DNA from 3 places in the Arthrobacter sp. KKT183 genome. Region 1 is predicted to be linked to each of the others. Evidence: riboswitches for the same ligand, from Rfam matches in the RefSeq annotation. Region 1 holds a riboswitch; each other region holds the start of a gene.
What was found. Region 1 has a riboswitch for cyclic di-AMP ahead of ACZ2GY_RS02555 (NlpC/P60 family protein). Riboswitches for the same ligand answer to the same signal wherever they lie in the genome.

Region 1 (7,329 bases):
GCCTGACCGGCCAGCGCCAAAACGGCATCGACATCGACCTCGATGCCCTCAAGTTCAAACGTTTCCAGAAGCTTCTCGCTCCACTGCCTGAGCAGGCGTTCCCGATCCTCCATGGTGAACCTTCCGCTATCTGCCCGCGCCTGGCTCCTCCACCCCGAACTGCCGGGCATCGGACCACGTATCAATGTCAGTGGTTGAGCCCGCGGGAACTTCGACTGGACTCCATGTCACCCTAGCAAGGAGCGCGCGCATAGACAGATTCCTTACTTCCTGCTTTTCCACTGTGGCCAGGTCAGCCCAGCGGTACAGTGCGGCAAGCGGTTGGTCCCTGCCGCCGTCGTGAGCCAGAACCGAGGCGCCCGTTTCAGCGGCGCCTCGCATGAGTGCAGGCAGTGCGTCGCTGATCCGCGGCATGTCGCACGCAAGCACAAGCACCCAGGGCGCGGGATCGGTCATCAGATGTACGACGGCGGCGCTCACCGCCGCTGCCGGCCCCCCGAAGGGCGGGTCTTCCCGTACCAGTTCCGCCCGGGGCGGCAGATCGGGCGCCGGTCCGCCAACAACGACAAGCCGCCGGGCTTCATTCAGAGCGCTGCAGGTTCGTTCCAGAAGGGAGAATCCATCGACGATCAGGGTTGACTTGGGGACCCCTCCGAGCCTTGAGGACCTGCCTCCGGTGAGCACAACGGCGTCGTACATCAACTCGCTGGCGCCACCGACACCGGCGGCAATGCTACCGGCGCCCCGGCCGTCGCGTGTATTGCTCACGCGGCGTTGTCAGCGGGCAGGAATTCGCTCCACTGCGGCAGCGGTTTTTCCAGTTCCCGGATCTGCCAGAACGTCCCCCGGGGCGGCGTAGGCACAATTCGCAGGGACCAACCCAGCGAGGCCAGTGTCTTGTCACCCTTGGCGTTGTTGCAGCGTAGGCAGCAGGCCACCAGATTCTCCCAACTGTCCTCGCCCCCACGCGATCGCGGAACAACGTGATCAATGGTCGAGGCAGGCTTGCCGCAGTAGGCGCACAGGTGGTTGTCACGCCGGAGCACTCCACGGCGGGTCGCGACGGTGCCGCTACGGTAGGGGATCTTCACATACCTGTTGAGGAGGATGACTGATGGCCGCGACAGCACTTCGTTGGGGCCCACTACCGGGTCCTCCCCTTCTGCGACGACGCTGGCCTTGCCCGTAAGAACAAGCACGAGCGCCCGGCGGAAGGTCACGACCGCCAGTGGTTCGTATCCAGCATTCAGAACGAGAGTGCGCATGCACATTCCTCTTTGCCATCCATAGCCGCAGGATTGAATCCCTGAGGTCCCTGAAGCTACGGCGAAGGTACTTCGGATTGACAGTGCAAGAGTAAGCCGTTGCCGGGAGGATCCGTCAATCGCCACGCACGACAAAGCCCTCCGCCTGATAGGCAGAGGGCTTTGTCGAGGGAGGGTAAGGGAGATCAGCCGCCAACGCGGATGTAAACACCGCCGGAGCCGAGTTCTGCAGGTGCCACAACGGTCTGGTTGCCATTGAAACCACCGTGAACGGCCTGCCCTCCACCGATGTATACAGCGATGTGGGCTGCGCCCATGCCACCGTCAGCGTAGTAGATGAGATCGCCGGGAATAGCTTCCGCGGCGCTGACCGTGCGGCCGAGGGAGAGATAGCCGGCCGGCCATCCATGGAAGTTGATGCCGGCAGCGGCAAGGGCGTTGCTGGCGAGGCGGGTGCAGTCCTGGATTACTCCGAGCTGACCCTGCGCAGCGGCAGCAATGGTGGCCGCTACACCCGAGGAGACCTGGGGAGCTGCGGGCGCGGGCTTCTCGGCGACAGCAGCCGGTGCAGCAACAGGAGCCGCTGCCTGTATGGCGACAGCGGCCTCCGCTACGACGGCGGGTGCTGCTTCTGCGACTGTAGCTGTCTCCGCCACCGGAGCGGCTTCGATGATCTGGGCCTGCGGCTGCACAACAGGTACAGCCTCGACAACAGGGGCAGCCACAGTGGGCGCCGCCACTGCCTTGACGGCAGCCTTGTTGAAGGAGATTTTGGCATCCGCCGGGGCCTGAATCGGGGCCTTGGCGCCCTGAACCTCAAGCGTGGTGGTGACGGTGTTGCGCTCCGCGGGCAGCTCCACAGCGTTGGCCGCGACTCCGCTGGACAGAACGAGGCCCGAAGCCGCCGCGATGACGGCTGCCTGGCGACCTACACCGCCGGCGTTGTCACTGACTGCGCGGGCAATGGAGGAGAGGTGGGCTGAACGCTGCACTTCGGCGCGGTGGCGCGCTATGGCACGGGTGTTAGAGGTCATGTGTGTGCTCCAGGTATCTGTTCTTAGCTAACGCGGACGAAGCTAGAGCCAGCGAGATCGGACAGGCTGTGCAGCCCGGTATTCATACCGTTCAGGCCACCGCTGATGACCTGGCCGTTACCTACGTAGATGGCAACGTGACCTGCGGAGACAACGAGGTCACCGGGTGCAGGAGTGGAAACGACTGAGCCGAAAGCGAAGAAATCGCTCGGCGCGATGTCCCCGACCGACTTGCCGATTGAGCGCAGTGCCTTCTCAACCATGGCGGTGCAATCCTGGGCAACGCCGATCTGCGAGTAGGCCGAGCCTACGAGCGCTGCGCCGATTCCGCTGGAGGTGGGCGCCTCGACGGGAGCCGGAGCCTCAGCGGCGGGAGCCTTTACCTCAACCTCTGCCTGGGGAGCTGCCGCAACCTCGACGGCGGGCTCAACGACCGGGGCCGGAGCGGCCACAGCTGCTTCATTCTGAACTACTGCTTCAGCCTGCACTGTGACGGCTGGGGCGGGCTCAACAGCCTCGACGACCGGAGCTGCTACAGCTTCAACGGCTGCTCGCTCGAAGGTGACGGTTGCGTCAGCGGCGGCGCTGACGCTGACCGGCTGAGCTGCCACGGCACTGAGGGTCTTGACTGCCTGGGCCGAGCGCTGGGCGTCAGAAGCGCCATGAGCCGGAAGGCCTGCGGTGAGGACGAGTCCGGAAGCAGCGACGATGACTGCTGCCTGGCGTCCTACGGAACCTGCGTTCGAAGACACAGCCCTGGAAATGGCTGCGAGCGAATTTGTATGAGCCGGAACCGCACGATGGCGCCCCAGCGCAGAGCTATTTGACACGTTGAATTGCCTCTCCCTACGCCTGCGAGGTGAGCTGTCGGATTCGGATGGGAGTCACCCGGCCGCGGATCGTCTCAGATCCAGCGACTTAACCCCAAGGACTTCAAGAAGAAGCCCACAATTGGTTCCCCCGCCCCTGCCATGCGATTGTTGCGAACGGAACTCGTACAGTGGCAGAGCTAGGCGATCTGCACGAGTGCCGCCGAACCCCCTGCGATTCGGCACGAGTTAGACGGTACATCAGTTCTCTGGCTATGTCACATTCCGGTCACGGAACGGTGTGTTCATGATTACGACGCGGCCAACCGGCGCGGAAAATGACTCAGAGCCAGCCGAGCGGATCGACGTTTTTGCCGTCGACAAGGACCTCAAAATGCAGGTGGCATCCGGTTGAGGCGCCTGTGGAACCCACGCGTGCTATCGCGTCGCCACGCTCCACAACCTGGCCCACCGCCACGTCCATGGCCGACAGGTGGTTGTAGGTGGTTTCCAGTCCGTTGGCATGCTTGATCACCACACGGTTGCCGCCCCCGTATGCGTGCCAGCCTGCAAACGTGACGGTGCCGGCCGCAGCCGCCAAGACGGAGGTCCCGCAGGCTTCGCTCATGTCCTGTCCGGTGTGGAGTTCCCCTGCACCGGTGATTGGGCTGATCCTGGCTCCGAAAGCGGAGCTCATCACCATACGGTCCAAGGGTGCTGAGAGAGAGCCCTTGGCCTCCGCAGTCACGATGTCTCCACCGGATGCGGAAACGATCTCGGCAAGCTTCGCATCGGGATCGAAGGTGCTGTGCAGTGCCGCGCGGTCAAATGAGACATCCGCACCGGCGGCAGCCTGCACTGGCTGCAGTTCTTCCTGCTCAGCTGCAGCAGCCACGGTTTGCGCTTCAGCGGGCACCACTGCGGCGGTGGTGGGCAGCGCAACCGTGAGCACCATGCCAGAGGCAGCGGCCGCAATGGCAACCTTCTGGCTGAGTCCGGCGAAGGAAACGTCGCGGCGAGTGCTGGCTGCGCGGCGTCGTCGTTCGGTGCGTTGGGCATCACGGGGGCGTAAGGAAACTACCGGGGCTACCGTTCCGGTGCGGGCTTCACGGCGGGGCAGCGGATTATCCGGGCAGGTGGAAACCGGCGCCGGGAAAGCGTTGATTTCAGTGCACACCGGGCTGGACGGCGCTGCTGCTTTGTCCGCAGCCTGACGTGCCAAGCGCTCAGCTCGTTCCCGCCTATGCGCATCGCGTGGCCGCGCTTCAGCGACCGGGGTGCTCGCACGGCGGCGCCCCGAAGCAGTGTTCGACAAGGAGACCCTTTCTCATTTTTTGCCTGCGAAGTTAGCTGTCGGATTCGAGTATGAGAAAACTCGGTTCAGATCCCTGCGGTGTGGCAGCATCCGAACTTCACCCCAAGGCCATGGCATGCCATGACCGGTTGTGGGTCCTCCGCCCCTGTCCATCTGTGTAACACTGCGTTCGCTGACAGGGTTAGGCAGGCGAACCAGGTAACGCTGGAGTATCAGCGCCAGGAACCAACTATAGCCGTGAGCGCCGGAAAGTAATCATTTCGTAACCATGCTGTGGATATCCTTCGGGAATCCAGAGCCTTCCAGGTCCGGCGCCTCAGAACTGCGGCTGAACCGCCACAAAAACATGCGAAGCAACTTCCGGCGGCAACTCCAGCGCACCCTCCACGCCGGGCACCCGAACGGACACGTAGTCTCCCACTGCCTGTAGGGTCATCTGCGCTCCGGGACGCAGACCGCCTTCGTCCAGTTGGGTCAGCAGTTCGGGATCCACCTGAATGGGTTCGGCCAGCCGGACAAGGGTCACAATCGAACCCGCAGTGTAGTTTGCCATCGTGTCCGTAAGCGTGCGCACGCCCAAGGTGAACGCTTCCGACGGGGTACCGCCCAGGGCCTCAAGGCCAGGGATGGGATTGCCGTAGGGTGATTCGGTCGGCTGGCCCAGCAGCTCATACAGGCGCCGCTCAACCCGCTCGCTCATCACGTGTTCCCACCTGCACGCCTCATCGTGGACGTAGGCCCAGTCCAGGCCGATGACATCGGAGAGCAGTCGTTCCGCCAGCCGATGCTTGCGCATCACCTCGGTGGCCCGCCGGCGCCCGAGCTCGGTCAGTTCAAGGTGACGGTCGCCGGTCACCACTACGAGTCCGTCACGTTCCATCCGACCGACAGTCTGCGAGACCGTAGGGCCTGAGTGACGAAGGCGCTCGGCGATCCGGGCACGCAGCGCAACGATGTTTTCTTCCTCAAGTTCAAGGATTGTCCGCAGATACATCTCGGTGGTGTCGATGAGGTCCGTCATTTGCGGGGTTCAGCTCCTTGGCACTGGTGCGGTTTGAGCGTTGATGCAGCGGCTGCCTGCAGTGCCCAACAGATGGGCCGCCGTCGTCATCCCTACGCCCCACAAGGTTAACCCATTTACACAGCGTCACCCGCCCCGCTGATCCGGGCGCATCCGAAGCCGGTCACAATGCATCTGCGCTGAGCGTGCTGGGGCAGAATGGTCTGCGACCCCATCGCAAGCAACCTCCCTGGAGTAACCATGAGCGATCCCGCCGACATCCGCATCCCCGCCGAGCTGCTGCCGCAGGATGGCCGGTTCGGTGCGGGTCCCTCCAGAACGCGCCCCGAGCAGCTGGAAGCGCTGAACCGGGCAGGAACGGCCCTGCTTGGAACCTCACATCGGCAGGCACCGGTCAAGAATCTGGTGGGTTCGGTCCGGGCCGGTTTGATGGACTTCTTCGGCGCCCCGGAAGGCTACGAAGTGATTCTCGGTGTTGGAGGGTCCACTGCTTTTTGGGATGTCGCCTCCTTCGGTCTCGTTGAAGCACGCGCGCAGCATCTCTCCTTTGGTGAGTTCGGATCCAAGTTCGCAGCGGCGACGTCCAAGGCACCATTCCTGGGCGAGTCAACGGTCATCACCTCTGACCCCGGCTCCCGGCCGGTGCCCGTCGCGGAGCCGGGCATCGACTTCTATGCCTGGCCGCAGAACGAAACCTCAACCGGTGTGGCGGCGCCGGTCGAGCGGGTGGCGGGCGCGGATCACGGCGCGCTCATCTGCATCGATGCAACCTCCGCTGCCGGCGGGTTGTCGGTGGACGTCTCAGAGGCTGACGTGTACTACTTTGCTCCGCAGAAGAACTTCGCGTCCGACGGCGGACTCTGGCTTGGCCTCTTTTCCCCCGCTGCACTCGAAAGGGCAGCGGGGATCAAGGCTTCGAAGCGCTGGATCCCGGACTTCCTCGACCTTCAGACGGCGATCGACAACTCACGCCTGAATCAGACCTACAACACACCGGCACTGTCCACGCTTGTGACACTCAATGCTCAGATCGAGTGGCTCAACAGCAACGGCGGGCTGGATTTCGCAGCCGCGCGAACCGCTGATTCCGCCGGCCGCATCTACAGTTGGGCTGAGTCCTCCGCCGTTGCCGCGCCCTTTGTGCAGAACCCGGACCACCGCTCCAACGTCATCGCGACGATCGACTTCGCGGAGACTGTTGACGCTGCCGCCGTAGCCAGGACCCTCCGCGCAAACGGGATTGTCGACGTCGAACCGTACCGGAAGCTGGGCCGCAACCAGTTGCGCATCGCCACCTTCGTGGCAATCGAGCCCGCCGACGTATCGGCGCTGCTGGAATGCATTGACTACGTGGTGGAGCGTTCCTAGCCGTTCCGTTCCGCAGTATTCCGCGCTGTCGCGGCAAGGGTCAGTTTGAGCCGCCGCGGCGAGGGATGGATGAGACGGACCCGCACGTGATGCGACCGCGCTACCCAGGCCAGCCCGGCCACCGCGGCCACGAAGCCCGACGCCGCAGCGACCACCAGTCCCCACCGCGGCCCGTAGGCGTTGGTCACCCAACCGACGATGGGCGCTCCGATAGGCGTCCCGCCCAGGAAGATCGCAAAGTACAGGGCCATGACCCGGCCGCGCATCTCCTGCACGGTTGTGGTCTGAACGTAGGCGTTGGCGCTGGTCATCAGCGTCAGCGCGAAGAGTCCCACTGGAACAAGGGCCAGCCCGAAAAGCCAGACGGACGGTGCCAGCGCAGCCAGCAGGCACGCGAGGCCAAAGGCACCGGCTGCTCCGAAGACGAACCTGAGCCGCGGCCGGTCCCGCCTCGCCGAAAGCAGCGCCCCCGCCACGGAACCCACCGCCATGATCGAGGACAGCGTGCCGAAGACTC
Region 2 (7,329 bases), 1.1 Mb from region 1:
ACTCGTATGGACTGGAACGTGGGGTGAGTAGTGCGCACCCTTGACAGGCTTCACCGCGGGAATAATCGGGTAGTTGCTACTCGTGCCTACGGTTCTGGTTGATCCTACCTTTGAGCTGGTCAGCTTCTCCACAGAGTTTGAGGTCTCGATCATGCCGATTTCAGGTGCTGTTTTTGTAGGAACATCAGCTTCGGTCGCCCACCCGTCACCAGCGCCGCGTCTGGTGGTCAAGCTCCTAGGCCGCTTGGAAGTCACCCGGGACGGTTCGATTCTGGATACACGCGCGTTAGGTGGCGTGAAGCCGCGACAAATCCTGAAGATCCTGCTCCTTCAGTCGGGTTCTCCGGTCTCCAAGAACAAACTCCTTCACCTGCTATGGGGGGACAAACCGCCTGCGGCTGCAATAACCACTCTCGAAAGCTATGTGTGCATTCTGCGTCGGAACCTGCAGCCCGGGAGCGGCCAGCACGGGGTGCTGCGCACCTCGACAGGAGGGTACTGGATCGATGCGTCCTGCGTGGATGTGGATGTGATCCGGTTCCGATCGCTGGTCACCCGCTCGCATCACGCCGGCCCACGGGAGGCATTGCGACTGCTCCAGGAGGCATTATCGCTCGCCTCCGAACCGCTCCTGGACGACGAATCGTTATCGCCGTGGGCCGAGGAGGAATGCAAACTGCACGCAGCCCAGGTGACGGAAGCAAAAATCAGGGCAGCCGAGCTCGCAATTCCTCTTGGTCTGACCGAGCCGGCACTGACATGGGCAGAGGAGCTGATCAGGGCCGACCAGCTGAACGAACGCGCCTGGTTATGTTTGATCAACGCGTGGGAACAAGCCGGAGACCATTCTGAAGGTCTCCACCAGTACGAACGTTGCCGCGAGGTAATGGACCGCGAGCTCGGATGCGCTCCCGGGCCCGCCCTCCAGGACGCACACGAACGGCTCCTGCTCGCCACCGTAGGAATTCACGGAGACCTCACCGACGTCCTGTCGGCACTCCTTCTTCTTCATCAACGCTTGACCAACACGGCAACCCCCATAACGAGAAGCGAACCCCGGCCAACGCCGGGCGAGGACAACGCCTCGGTACGTCAGGCCGGTCACGTTCTCAGCAGCTTCCTCCGCCAAGCTACGGCCGCCGCGCTAAGGCAGAGTCCGCAGACACCGGCGGGGCACAGGGTTTCCATAACCCCCCTCGCGCACCGTTAAATCACAGGTCATCACGGAAGAGAAGGAATTATGTCTGTTTCACGACGCCAGGTGCTACTCTTCGGCGGCTTGGGTGCGCTCGGGGTTGGAGCGCTCACGGTGCCGACACGGTCAATCCAGGCGAAATCAGCCAGCGCCCTACCGGACGAGCAAATGCCGCTACCGTACCGAACCCGTTTCACGCAGGCTCCTATTCTGAATCCCTACGCAGTCGCCCGGAACCCGGATGACCCTGAGAAGAAAATCAACTACTACTCAGTCACACAGGTCGCGGCGGCCGCGTCAATCCTACCGAACAAGAACCTGCTCACACAGATCCTTGGGTATAACGGCATCTTCCCGGGGCCAACAATCAAGGTTGAACGGGGCACAAAGGCGTATCTGCGGGTCCGCAACCAGATGCCGGCAACCCATCCACGGGCCGGGCACCTCCTGTATTCATCGACGCATCTGCACGGATCGGCTTCCCTGCCGCAGTTCGACGGGTATGCCAGCGACATCGTCCACACCGGTTTCGCCAAGGACTATGAGTATCCCAACGACCAGCCGGCCCGTACCCTCTGGTATCACGACCACGCCGTGCACAACACGGCCCCGAACGTCTATTCCGGGCTGGTGGGCCAATACCACATGCACGATGAGCTTGAACGAGCCTTGCTTCCTCAGGGGAGGTTCGACGTCGCGGTAACGATCAGCGATGCCATGTTCGCTGAGAACGGGGAACTCGGGTATGACGATAATGACCAGTCCGGTGTCTACGGTGATGTGATCCTGGTCAACGGCCGGCCCTGGCCGGTGATGCAAGTCCAACGGCGTATCTACCGGTTCCGCCTCCTCAACGGATGCGTGTCGCGTTCCTTCCGGTTCCGGCTCAGTACCGGCGACCCGGTCGTCATGGTTGCCACAGACGGGGGCCTCATGCCCCGCGCGCAAACCGTCTCCCAGTGGCGTCACGCCAGCGGTGAACGCTACGAAGTCCTGATTGACTTCCGCAACTATCAGCCCGGGCAACGCGTCGAACTCGTAAATCTATCCAACGACAACAACATTGACTACGACCACACCGGTAAGGTGATGGCTTTCGACGTCGTCGATGCTCCTGTCGACACCAGCGACCCGACCTGGAACACCCTTCCGGGCGAATTGGATCCGGGGAACGAAGTGATGGCGCTGAAGCCCACCGACGCCATGATCCGGCGGCACTTCAGGCTCAAGCGCGATGACCTCACCGACAAGTGGACCATTGACGGTCAAACGTGGGCTGACGTTGTGGAGAGCAACTACCGACGGATCGTCGCCAACCCCGAACTGAACAGCACCGAAATCTGGGAATTCGAAAACTCCAGCGGCGGCTGGTTCCACCCCATGCACATCCATTTGGTGGACTTCAAGATCATCGGCGGGGAAGATCGGGCCACCTACTCCTACGAGCAAGGGCCCAAGGACGTCGTCTACGTCGGTGAAGGGGAAACCGTGCACCTGCTTATGAAATTCGGGCCCCACCGCGGCCGTTACATGATCCATTGCCACAACCTTCCGCACGAAGACCACGACATGATGGTCCAGTTCCGCGTCGGCACCGCCGCTCTCGAACCCCAAGAGAACGACCCCATAAAAGCCGGTCCCAGCCGCTGGGACGAAGCGACGGCGCTTCCACCCTTCCCTGGCGCCCACGAACCCGCAGACACCTAGCAAGGAAGCGGCACAGGGGACGGCTAGGTAACCGTCCCCTGTGCCCGCTGCCGGATATCCGATTCCCATCACCCATGACCGGGATGGACCCGCGAGGACTCGAGTGCTGCTGGCCAGGGGTTAGTGGCTATGCGTTGACCCGGACGAAGGAGGACCCGGCCAGATCTGACAGCGGATGCAGGATGGTGGCGTTCATGCCGTTCATCCCGCTGCTGATGACCTGCCCGTTGCCGACGTAGATGGCGACGTGCCCTGGCCGGATAACGAGGTCGCCGGGGGCAGGGGATCCGACGACCGTTCCATACTGGTAGAACTGCTCAGGGGCCAAGTCACCGACGGACTTACCGATCGAGCGCAGAGCTACCTCAACGAGGATCGTGCAGTCCTGGGTAGCACCCATCTGCGCGTAAGCCGAAGCAACCAGCGCCGCACCGACACCGCTTGCCGCTACAGTGCTCGATGCCTGAGCGGGTGCGCGTTCAATGGTGCTGGCCGCCGTCGTAATGCCCATGGTGCTGGTTTCCACCCTCGCAGGTGCTGCCGGCGCCGTGACACCGTTCACGCCGTTGGCGGCGCCTGTCAGGGCGATGACGTCACCGGGGTAGATGAGGGATTCCCAGCCGAGCCCGTTGACAGCGAAGATCGTTTCCAAGCTCACACCGTAAGAGGCTGCGATCTTTCCGAGGGTGTCACCAGGCTGAACGATGTGAGTGGCACCTCCCGTTGCTACTGCTGCAGCGGCAGAAGCCGCGCCCACGGTTTCGGTGACCGCTGTATCGAGGGTTTGCTGCGGCGTGGTGGAGGAGGTGGTGGTCGCTCCGGCGTGGGCCGGCAATATCGACCCGAGCACCAGACCCGATACAGCAACGGCTACCGCCGCCGGACGTCCTACTGTTCCCACTCCCGCCGATGCCGCTTTAGCAACGTGGTGCAGAGGGCTCGTGGGGACGGCGCGGTGGCGCGCGGTGTGGCGATTTTTTGACATGGCTAGCCTCTCCCAATGCCTGCGAAGTTAGCTGTCGGATTCGGATGGGAGCCACCCGGGCGTACCACAGCACTGAGAATGAGTGCCGCTTTCACCTTAACCCCTAGGGCTTCTTTCGAAACCCAACGTTCGGTTCCCCCGCCTCTGCCGTGTTCTGTTTCAGGACGGACCTCCACCAGCGACAGAGTTAGGCAATCTGCTGGAGGGGTGTCGCCCGCATCGAGTCCAAGACACCGCGAGAATCATATCCGTCGCGTCCTTGCCTGTCACATTTCAATAACGGCAACACAACGTTGGCCCTCAAAGTTTTCAGACCCTTCTCGGTATAGCTCTGGTTCGGCATATCGCCCTGTCCTGGAATTCGTTTCAGGTTCGGTACTTCAGTGGCTTTTCCGGACCGTCACGAACGGGGGTTCTTCTGCCACTCTTCACGAAGAGGCGCAGCTTATGAGCCGTGGCGGTGTTCCGGTAGGGCGGGGTCTAAAGCTTTGACGAGTTCAGTTGGACGTCTGGTTGATGCCAGCCAGTAGGGGGTGTGGTCTTCGTCGTCTTTTATCTCGATCCGTACGACGGGGTCGATCCAGCCGCGGATACATAGATACGCCAGGGCGTTCAGCGCCGGTCCGCGCTGATGGGTGGCCTCCTGTTTCACATAGGAACGTGCCGCACCCAGGTACTTCCGGTCGATGTGGGCACGGCCAACATCCAGTGAGCTGGTGGTCACAGTGATCCGCGGGGTAGACAGCACCAGGAGAGCGGTAATGATGAGGAAGATCAGGATGCAGGCAATAATCCCGGTCAGCATGCTGATCGGTGCAAACACCAGGATCGACGCTCCTGCCACTCCTGAGGCAAGCACCCACACAAACGGCGTCGGCCACAACCGTTCGTCGTAAAGGATCGCGGATGGCGGTGCGGAAACTTCGGACATGGTCAACAGCTTGCCACACCCCTACGCGTGCCCATTCCGGTCCCTCATCGATTGCTTGAGGACGGACGCTTCCGGCCCTTGCGGTGTCAAAGTGGGCAAGGAGACCCAAGCGAGCGGACCGACAGGGGCGCTGGCGGAATTGATCACGCCAGGCTACGCAGGTTGAACCAGATGCCGATGACCATGGTGGCTAGGGCGCCGGGTCATCGGCATCTGCATGCCCGGAACCGGGCACGGAGCCAGCCTAACTTACTCACTATCGAAGGATCCACGGCAGAGCAAAGCAAGGGTGCTGACTGTGTTGGGCCGGATTGCCGATGGAGCCTCAGAGGTTCTTCGGTCCTGACCTGAAAGCTAGCAGTTGTTCCGCATCAGTTTTTCTCTGTTGGTAGGTGCCGCGTCTGCAGGTGGATGGGCTGCAATTGAGTCCCACTCTCAACAGGTTACGAAATTGTAACTATACAGCCGTCCCTGTAGAGTGACTTCGTCGCCGAGATCAGTTGGTGACGCTGGTTTCAACGCCTAACCCTGCCGGGAATCCAGTACCGTTCGTATTCCGGCAGGGGTGGAGGACCCACTTCTTGTGGCGGCCTTTGTGCTGCCTTGGGGTGAAGCCATTCCAGTGTTTTGAACTGGAACGGCCGGGCTGGTTCCTTGCCCGAATCCGACAGCTAACTTCAGCGGCGTTCGGAAAGGAATCTTCTTGTCCTCACACAAGACCGCCGGCCGCCGCCGTGCGCAACCAGCGCCGCATGGCCGACGGGCGGCGGAGCGCCGTCCGAAGCATGGTCGCCGGGCGGCAGCCCCAGCCACCGCGACTACTGGGCATTGGATAAAACCTACAGCGATGGTTCTGGGTGCAGCCGGACTGCTTAGCGGCGTGATCCTCCCCGCGCAGGGAAGCGCCAGCGCAGAGCCTACGATCCAGGCCAGCCCCGCCGCATCACCGGAGAAGGTCACGGCTGATCCTCAGGCGGAGGTAACCTTCGGACGCAGCGCCGTTTCGGCCATTCCCGCTTCGGATCCAGGAGTTGGTGACCCTGCTGTACTGGCGGCGGGCTCGGTCGAGAACGCAAGCGGCGCGCCTGCCGCGGGCGACAACGCCGGGGATATTGCCGACACTGCTGGCGCCCGGCTGGCTGCTCCGCTCGGTTCCATGGCCACGACGTCCAGCTTTGGTTACCGCGCAAGTCCGTTGACCGGCGCCGGGGAACTGCATACCGGACTAGACCTGGTCGCCTCCTGCGCCACCGACGTTCTCGCCGCCCAGAGCGGCACGGTCGTCGAATCCGGCTGGAGCCCCTACGGGGGCGGAAACCGGATCGTCATCGATCACGGCAACGGGCTGAAGACCACCTATAACCATCTGTCCGTCATCACGGTCAGCACCGGGCAGGCGGTGGGCCAGGGCGAGCTGATCGCAAATGCGGGAACCACAGGGAACTCCACCGGATGCCACCTCCATTTCGAGGTCATGATCAACGACACGGTGGCTGATCCCACCCAGTGGCTCTGACCGTTTCCACCGTCCGCTACCACTCAAGGAGAGTCATGCACACACCCAATCCAACCAACACCGCACACGCCCGTCGGCCTCGAACCCGGGGCCTTCGAAGGGCGCTGCTGGGTGTACTCGCCGCCACGATGATCGGGTTCATCGGAACACCGGCAGCCACCGCCCATGACTCGCTGATTGGGACGGCACCGGAGGAAGGGCAGGTCATTGATACCGCGCCGGAGGCCATCACCATCACCCTCTCCGAAGCACCCTTGGAATCCTCCGGGCTGGAGCTGAGCCGGATACAGATCACCGGACCGGAGGGCACCGCGGTGGAAGCAACGCCGGTCACGTTGGAGGAAAACATCATGTCAGCCCCGGCCGCCATTGAGACCCCCGGCGTGTACAGCGTGGCGTGGCGGACCGTTTCCTCCGACGGGCACCCGATCGAGGGTGTCTTTGAGTTCACCTACGAACCGGCCAGCACGACACCGGCCGAGGAGCCCTCCACCAGCGCACCGGCAGCCGAAAGTGCAGAGCCTACGCCGACTGCGGCCGCCGCCCCAAGCGCGAGCGACGAAGAGGACCCGGCCGCCGAACCGGCAGCCGAGGAGACCGGGAGTTCCGGTGGCGTTAGTTGGTTGTTGCTGATTGTGATCGCGGTGATCGTGGTCGCCGGCGCCGCAGCGTTCATGATGGGGCGCCGCCAAGCCATCAAAGCAGACGCACGTGAGAGCGGTACGGAGGGCTAGCGGCCCACTGAGGTGGTTGTGGGCGCCGGCCGCTGCTGCCGGCGGATGAGGATGATCGCCGATGACAGTAGCGGGCCGGTGCCGGCCAGCAGAACCACCATGGCCGCAGCCAGTCGCTGATCCTCCACCAGCGAGGGACCCCAGCTGCGTTCAGTGTTGCTGAACCAGTCCGCTTGGAGTGGTTCCGGGAATACTGCCAGGAAGGCTGCTGCGGCGAGGGTCACGGACAGTGCGGCCAGCACGCCGGTGAGACTGCCGCGG
Region 3 (7,329 bases), 230 kb from region 1:
CAGGTGTCATCGCGGCCATCGATCCATCACTAGGTGGGGCTGATTCCTCGACTCGGAGTGAAGCGGGCGTCAGCTAGAGAACAGATTTCCTGAAGACCATGCTGGGCACGGCGACTTGATGGGGCGGGCAGGCCTGCCAGGAGAAACAAACCAGAACGAACAGATGCAGGTGCAGGTTCAGGTCGATCATGACCTCGCAATCAGCTCAGGTCGACCCGGTGCGGGATGGTTATATGACTGGTGCGACCCGCGCGGCGGTGGCCCCTCCGCTGCAGCTCGACGCACACTGCAGTTCCCGCACTGGATGAGAAACCGCGGAGGCCGGGATTTTTCCTCGCCCTCTAGTGCTTGTCCTTGACTAAAACCAGCTGCCGGGGTCCACGAGCGTGTCATTGATCATAACTTCGAAGTGTAGATGGCAGCCGGTGGAGTTGCCGGTGGTTCCGACTCCGCCCACAACGTCTCCCCTAGTAGCTGTCTGGCCAACGCTGACAGCAATCGTGGCGAGGTGGTTGTAGGTGGTCTTGAGCCCATCCCCGTGATCAATCACGATCCGGTTGCCACCACCGTAGGGGCTCCATCCGGCTTCGGTGATGACTCCGCTGGCAGCGGCCATGACGGGGGTGGAACATGAGCCGGTGAGGTCGATGCCGGTGTGCATCTCACCCGGCACCCCGGTCAATGGGTTCGTGCGATATCCGAAGGTCGAGACCGTGCTCATCTGGGCCAGTGGTGCGCCAAGGCCGGCCTGTTCAACTGGTTCGACCGCAGGTTCAGTAGTAGGTTCTTCGTCGGCGTCATCGCCGGGGTCCGTCTGGATGGGACCATCAGCCAACAAGTGGGATGAGTCGACCGACCCTGTCGCCGGCTCAGTGGAGGCAGCACCGGGCACCGCGACACGGCTGAAATCCACTTCGGCCTTCGGATCGGCCTCAACGCTGTGCGCTCGTGGCTGTTGAGCGCTGTCCGCGGCCGAGCTGGTGGTGGATGATTCCACCGATGATGGCACCGCTGCGGTCAGGGGGATGCCCGCGAGGAGCGCGCCGCTGAGCACGCCGACGGCCGAGATTGCACCGGCGATCGGGGCGACAGGTGAGGCGTGGCGCTTCGTCGCGCTACGGCTGGCCGCGCGGCGGCCCTGCTGGTGACGTGGTGTGGCCGGTTCTGCGCGACGACGTCCTGAGGCGGCGCGGCGTCGACCGTGCGCGTTATGGGAAGACAACGATGATCTCGTCTCGCTCAGCGGAAGGGGTGAGGGCATGCCGGAGCGCAGGGGGATGGCTCCGGCATGCCCAGGTGTGGGTAGGCAAAGAGCTTGGGGCGGTTCGCAATCGCCCTGTTGACCCTTTTCCTGCCCGGCTTAGGTGGCTGTTAGCCGTTGACCCGGACGAAGGATGATCCGGGGAGATCGCTCAGGGGGTGCAGGAGGGTGTCATTGACCCCGTTCATGCCACTGCTGATGACCTGGCCGTTACCTACGTAGATGGCGATGTGGCCGGGGCGGATGACCAGGTCACCCGGTGCGGGAGAGCCGACAACGGTGCCGTACTGGTAGAACTGTTCGGGCCCGAGGTCGCCGACAGACTTGCCGATGGATCGCAATGCGACCTCGACGAGGATGGTGCAGTCCTGGGTGCGGCCGATCTGTGCGTAGGCGGAGGCCACCAGCGCGGCACCGACACTGCTGCTGGCTGCAGGGGCAGGAGCTGGCTCCGGCTTGGGAGCAGGGGCAGGCGCCGGTGCGGCGGGAAGCGCCGCGGCAGCCTGCAGTGCCACTTCCTGCACCGCAGGGGTCTGCTGTACCGGGGCGGGCTCCACCGTCTGCACTGCTGCCAGTGACGCATCGGCCTCGGGTGCCGGATGCTCCACGAAGGGAGCCGGTTCAGCGATCACGGGAGCGGGCGCAGCGGTGACGGCTTCGCGTTCGAAGGTGACAGCGGCCGAGGTATCCGCGGACACCGGCTCGGCTTCCACGGTGGTAACCAACGAACTGGTACTCACCTGACGCTGCGGTGCATCCAATGCCTGGGCAGGAAGGCCCGCGGTGAGAACGAGACCAGAAGCTGCGGTGATCACCGCAGCCTGACGGCCCGCAGAACCCATATTGGAGGAGACAGCCTTGGAGATAACAGCCAACGTATTGGTCTGGGCGGGGACTGCGCGGTGGCGCGCGGGGGCATGCCGAGTGGACATAAGTCGAGTACCTTCTCCCAACGCCTGCGAGGTTAGCTGTCGGGTTCGGATGGGAGTCACCCGGCCGTGAAAACGGCTTAACCCCAAGGACCCTCAAAGCATGGGCCCGCGTACATGGTTCCCCCGCCTCTGCCAGCGGAAAACGGACGACCCCACCACGGTGACAGAGCTCGGCGATCCGTGTGGGAGTGCCTCCATGGGACGCAGGCACGAGATTGAGGGTATCTCATACCAACGCCAAGATCACAATTAGGTCACGGCGCGTCTCCGCATCCCCGCAGGGAGCATCTTGTCCTCGATGGATCCGTGAAAACCACCCCTGGGCAGCTGGGCAGCTGGGTAGCTGGGTAGCTGTTAGCTCAGACCGTCGTGGTCGCTCTGCACATGCAGCTCCTGTCCAGCTGGACCTGCGTCGGGCAGCCATCACCGGCTGAGCCCCGATTCGATCCCGCACAGGATGGATCGGTACTCTGATATCAGGCACGAACATGCAGGAGAACGGGAAGGAGCGGAGCGATGAATAAGCACCCTGGAATCGCCCTACCCCTGCCTCTTCCACGCCGCTTGCCCCAGACAGCTCTTCTCTTCCTTAGCCTGACCGCCGTCATCGTGGGCATTCTTGCGATGCATGTGTGGATGGGCGGGCATGGTGCCTCACACGCCGTCGGTTCGGCTGCCACGGCGGCGCCCGCAACTGACGTGCACCATCAGGGTTCCATGCCAGCTTCTGCATCCAACCCTGCGGATTCGGGTATGGCGCTGAATCTGGATTGTGCGGATACGTGCGGTGAAGAGATCGCCGCGGGTGTGTGCATCCTGGCGTTCCTGGTGGTTTCCTTTGCAACGGCTATCGTCCTCAGGAGCCGGCTGGCCTATGGCCGTGTTCGCTTGCGGGGCCCACCGCCGGTTGTACGGCTTCCCCGCACTTTCGTGCCTTCGCTGACACTGGTTCAGCTCTGCATCAGTCGCACGTAAGAGTCGCGTAGTTACCCGACTCCGATAACGGGCCGACGGCATCCCGTCGTGCCCGCCACCTGAAATGCAGATAGCTCGACCATCGAAGGACACACCCTCATGACCAAGCGTTACCTTTCCATGTCCGCGCTGGCGATCGCCGCGACCCTCACGCTCGCCGGTTGCGGATCCAGCGACACACCCGGCACTGCTACGGCACCGGAAACCAGTGCCGGCTCAGCCGCACCGGAAACCACGCAGGACACCGCGGCCGAACACAACGATGCCGATGTCATGTTCGCCCAGATGATGATCCCGCACCACCGCCAGGCCGTGGAAATGAGCGAGATCATGCTCGAGAAGGACTCCATCAGCCCGGAAGTACGCGACCTGGCCACCCAGATCAGAGACGCGCAGGCACCCGAAATCGAGACGATGACAGGCTGGCTCGAAACCTGGGGTGAACCGGTCGAACCCGAAGGCGGCATGGAAGGCCACGACATGGGCAACATGGGTGGCTCCGGGGAGATGCAGGGCATGATGACCGAGGACGAGCTCGCTGAACTGGAAGCCGCCGAAGGTGACGAAGCGGCGCGCATGTTCCTTGAGTCCATGACAGCGCACCACAACGGAGCGGTCGAAATGGCGCAGGAAGAGATCGAGAACGGGCAGTACCCGGACGCCATCGCTCTGGCCGAAACCATCGTGGAAACGCAGCAGGCCGAGATCGAGGAGATGGGAGCCCTCCTGGCCGAGCTCTAGAACGGGCGAACCCAGTCTCGGGGAGGCGCCTGATCACCGGCGCCTCCCCGGAACCGGGCGAACCTTTTTCCCGTTACTTCACCTTGGTTAGAGAGCAACACATGCGCCCAAGAATTTCCGCGACCCGCTTTCTCCGCCGCCGCCTGGTCCTGCTCACGGTGGCGCTCGTTTCGACGGTGTCCCTGGCGGCCTGTTCGGCGCCTTCGGCAGCACCGCAACCAACCAGCACACCTAACAGTTTTCCCACCGGTCATGTGCACGGGATGAGCGTTGACCCTGGCACTGATCGGGTGCTGTTGGCCACCCACGATGGGTTGTACGACGTCTCCACCTCCCCCGCTCAACGTATCGGTCCCGTGATCGACCTGATGGGATACACCGCCGGGGGAAACAGCACCCTGTACGCATCGGGGCACCCGGGACCGGACACGGATCTGCCCAACCCGGTGGGGTTGCTCCGTTCCACCGACAGCGGCAAGAGCTGGGAACCTATGTCCCGGCAGGGCCAGTCCGACTTTCATGCTCTGACCAGAACCGGAACCGGAGAATCCTTTGTCGGATACGACGGCCAACTGATCACCAGCGAAGACGGTCTTCAATGGGAAGCTGCGGAAACCCAGATCGCTCCCTTCGACCTCTCCGGCGCCACAAGCAGCGATGTTGTACTGGCCACCACAGCGGACGGGCTCTACCGTTCCACCGACGCCGGGTCCACCTGGAGCCTCGTCGCTGACAGCCCGCTACTGTTGCTGACCGCCCTGGCCGGGGATAAGGCGGTCGGTGTCACACCTGAAGGTGACATTCACACCAGCGCAGACGCCGGGGTGACCTGGGCGAAGAAGGGCTCCATCGGGGCCGCACCCACCGCCATAGACACCCATACCGACGACGGAGCCGACCAGGAAATTTGGGTCGCCACCGAAACCGGCGTGAAAGTGTCCGGTGACGGCGGAACCTCATTCAACGACCTGGTCCCCTGATGCACGGACTCCACTATCCGATCTGGAGAGAAATGTCCCAATGGCGCGGATGGCATAAGACCACTTTCCTGCTCCTGGTCGCCGCCATCGGCTACCTCCTGCTCCGGCAAATGTTCCCTTCCTGGGTGTCGGTACTGATCGTCCTACCCGTGGCGATCCTCGCCGCCTACACCGCCTCCTCCGATGCCCGGCGTGATCGGCGAGAAAAATGAGCAAACAACTCTTCCAACACACACCAACCGGTGCGCCGCGCCGGCAAAACGGCGGGAAACACCGGCCACGGATGAATCTTCCGGTCCTGTTTCTGACCCTGTCATTGCTGATCTCTGGGTGCGCCGCTACCGATCCGCTGGCGCAACAGGCCAAAGCCGGAGATAACAAGAACTACATCGCCGGTGACGGTTCGGTGAGCGAGTACGCCCCCGAAACACGGGGAGAACCGGTGGAACTGACCGCCGAGCTCTACGACGGGACAGTGATCTCGTCAGCCGACTGGACCGGGCAAGTGACTGTCCTGAACGTGTGGTACGCCGCCTGCGCGCCGTGCCGTGTGGAGGCCCCGGACCTGCAAGCACTCTCGCAGGAACACCAGCAGGACGGTGTTCAGTTCTTCGGGGTGAACATTCGGGACCAACGGCCGACCGCTGAGGCGTTCGAACGGAACTTCGGCATCACCTATCCCAGCTTCAACGACCAGGACGGGACTGTTCAGTTCACCATGGCAGAGTATGTGCCGGCGCAGGCCGTACCAAGCACCCTGGTATTGGACCGTCAGGGCCGTGTTGCCGCCCGCATCATCGGGTTGGCGGAGAAAAGCACCCTGAAGGCTCTGATCACTGATGTGGTGGCCGAACAATGACGCGGCTCATGGAGGTCCCGGCCATGGTCATCTCCACCGTAGCTAATCCATTCGCTGAGACCATCCTGAGCGGTTCGCTTCTGCTGGCGGTTCCCATTGCTGTGCTGGCAGGGTTGGTGTCCTTCGCCTCACCGTGTGTCCTTCCTCTCGTGCCCGGCTACCTCGGTTACGTCACAGGCCTGACCGGGGTCGATCTCGCCCAGCAAAAACGCGGTCGGATGCTCGCGGGTATCGGGTTGTTCGTTCTGGGATTCTCGCTGGTGTTCATGCTGATCGGTGCGGTGTTCGGGCAGCTCGGTGCGTGGCTCCAGGCGCCGGGGCAGGCGTGGATCACCCAGGTGCTCGGTGTCCTGGTGATTCTGATGGGTGTGGTCTTCCTCGGTGGTCTCTCCTGGTTCCAACGGGAAGCGAGAATCCACGCACGCGTACCTACCGGGCTCTGGGGGGCGCCATTGCTTGGTGTCACCTTCGGCCTCGGGTGGGCACCGTGCATCGGCCCGACCCTTTCGGCTGTCCAGCTACTGGCCTTCACCGACGGATCCGGTGCAGCTAAGGGCGCATTGTTGACCTTCTTCTACTGTCTGGGCCTCGGTGTGCCGTTCCTGCTCATAGCGCTCGGAGCCCGCCGCGGCATGGGAGCCCTGCGCTTTTTCCGCACCCACCGTCTGGCACTGCAACGGTTCGGCGGCGGAATCCTGATCACCCTGGGATTGCTCATGGTCTCCGGCGCCTGGGGGGCCTGGGTCGCGGAACTACAGAACTGGTTCGCCAACGACATCCGACTCCCCATCTAAACCCCTCCCACGCCTACGCCTGACAGCTCACCCCATCAGACCAGGCTCCCCACCTATCGAAGCGCCCCCTGCGAGGTCATCTTCGACATCACCGCCATTGGATCACCATGAACACAGCAGAGCCCCTCACCTACATTCCTTCCCCGTCCGTCAGTTCCCTCTCGCTGGGACCGGTTTCAATCAGCTTCTACGCAGTGTGCATCATGACCGGCATCGCCGTTGCCGTGTGGCTAACCAGCCGCCGGCTTACAGCGCGCGGAGGCAGTCCCGGGCAGGCTCTGGACGTGGTGATGTGGGCCGTACCGTTCGGGATCATCGGCGGGAGGCTGTACCACGTCATCACCGACTACCAGCTCTACTTTGCCCCCGGGAAGGACCCCTGGGGTGCCCTACGGGTATGGGAAGGCGGTCTTGGTATCTGGGGGGCGATCGCCTTGGGCGCTGTCGGCGCCTACATCGGCTGCCGCAGGAACAAGGTCAGCTTCCTGGCTTTCGCTGACGCTGCCGCGCCCGGCGTCCTCATCGCCCAAGCGATCGGCCGATGGGGAAACTGGTTCAACAATGAACTCTACGGTGACCCCTCGACCCTGCCCTGGGCCCTCGAAATACACGACATGGACCTGCCGGCCGGTTCTGCTCGGCTCGACGCCGCCGGCGACCCGATCATTCTGGGGTACTTCGCCCCGACCTTCCTCTACGAATCGCTGTGGTGCCTGGCCGCCGCGGCGCTGATCCTTTTCCTGGATAAGAAATACGCTCTGGGCGCAGGTGCACCTTTCGCGCTCTA

Region 2: another riboswitch for cyclic di-AMP. It lies ahead of ACZ2GY_RS07540 (LysM peptidoglycan-binding domain-containing protein); the one in region 1 lies ahead of ACZ2GY_RS02555 (NlpC/P60 family protein).
Region 3: another riboswitch for cyclic di-AMP. It lies ahead of ACZ2GY_RS01450 (NlpC/P60 family protein); the one in region 1 lies ahead of ACZ2GY_RS02555 (NlpC/P60 family protein).

The regions. Positions count from the first base shown of each region.
Region 1 is NZ_CM145770.1:510,806-518,134, reverse strand. It holds gene ACZ2GY_RS02575 (DUF6457 domain-containing protein) at 1-113, opposite strand, end outside; gene mobA (molybdenum cofactor guanylyltransferase) at 127-768, opposite strand; gene ACZ2GY_RS02565 (HNH endonuclease) at 765-1,265, opposite strand; gene ACZ2GY_RS02560 (NlpC/P60 family protein) at 1,451-2,299, opposite strand; gene ACZ2GY_RS02555 (NlpC/P60 family protein) at 2,323-3,129, opposite strand; cyclic di-AMP (ydaO/yuaA leader) riboswitch at 3,135-3,294, opposite strand; gene ACZ2GY_RS02550 (M23 family metallopeptidase) at 3,452-4,330, opposite strand; cyclic di-AMP (ydaO/yuaA leader) riboswitch at 4,428-4,621, opposite strand; gene ACZ2GY_RS02545 (metal-dependent transcriptional regulator) at 4,740-5,444, opposite strand; gene serC (phosphoserine transaminase) at 5,685-6,812, shown strand; gene ACZ2GY_RS02535 (MFS transporter) at 6,809-7,329, opposite strand, start outside.
Region 2 is NZ_CM145770.1:1,579,253-1,586,581, forward strand. It holds gene ACZ2GY_RS07530 (AfsR/SARP family transcriptional regulator) at 83-1,210, shown strand; gene ACZ2GY_RS07535 (multicopper oxidase family protein) at 1,241-2,902, shown strand; gene ACZ2GY_RS07540 (LysM peptidoglycan-binding domain-containing protein) at 3,030-3,887, opposite strand; cyclic di-AMP (ydaO/yuaA leader) riboswitch at 3,890-4,056, opposite strand; gene ACZ2GY_RS07545 (DUF3093 domain-containing protein) at 4,333-4,818, opposite strand; cyclic di-AMP (ydaO/yuaA leader) riboswitch at 5,328-5,518, shown strand; gene ACZ2GY_RS07550 (M23 family metallopeptidase) at 5,522-6,334, shown strand; gene ACZ2GY_RS07555 (copper resistance CopC family protein) at 6,370-7,068, shown strand; gene ACZ2GY_RS07560 (bifunctional copper resistance protein CopD/cytochrome c oxidase assembly protein) at 7,065-7,329, opposite strand, start outside.
Region 3 is NZ_CM145770.1:278,248-285,576, reverse strand. It holds gene ACZ2GY_RS01455 (M23 family metallopeptidase) at 359-1,222, opposite strand; gene ACZ2GY_RS01450 (NlpC/P60 family protein) at 1,372-2,193, opposite strand; cyclic di-AMP (ydaO/yuaA leader) riboswitch at 2,200-2,379, opposite strand; gene ACZ2GY_RS01445 (hypothetical protein) at 2,710-3,168, shown strand; gene ACZ2GY_RS01440 (DUF305 domain-containing protein) at 3,268-3,909, shown strand; gene ACZ2GY_RS01435 (F510_1955 family glycosylhydrolase) at 4,011-4,889, shown strand; gene ACZ2GY_RS01430 (hypothetical protein) at 4,922-5,101, shown strand; gene ACZ2GY_RS01425 (TlpA family protein disulfide reductase) at 5,173-5,748, shown strand; gene ACZ2GY_RS01420 (cytochrome c biogenesis CcdA family protein) at 5,745-6,542, shown strand; gene lgt (prolipoprotein diacylglyceryl transferase) at 6,650-7,329, shown strand, end outside.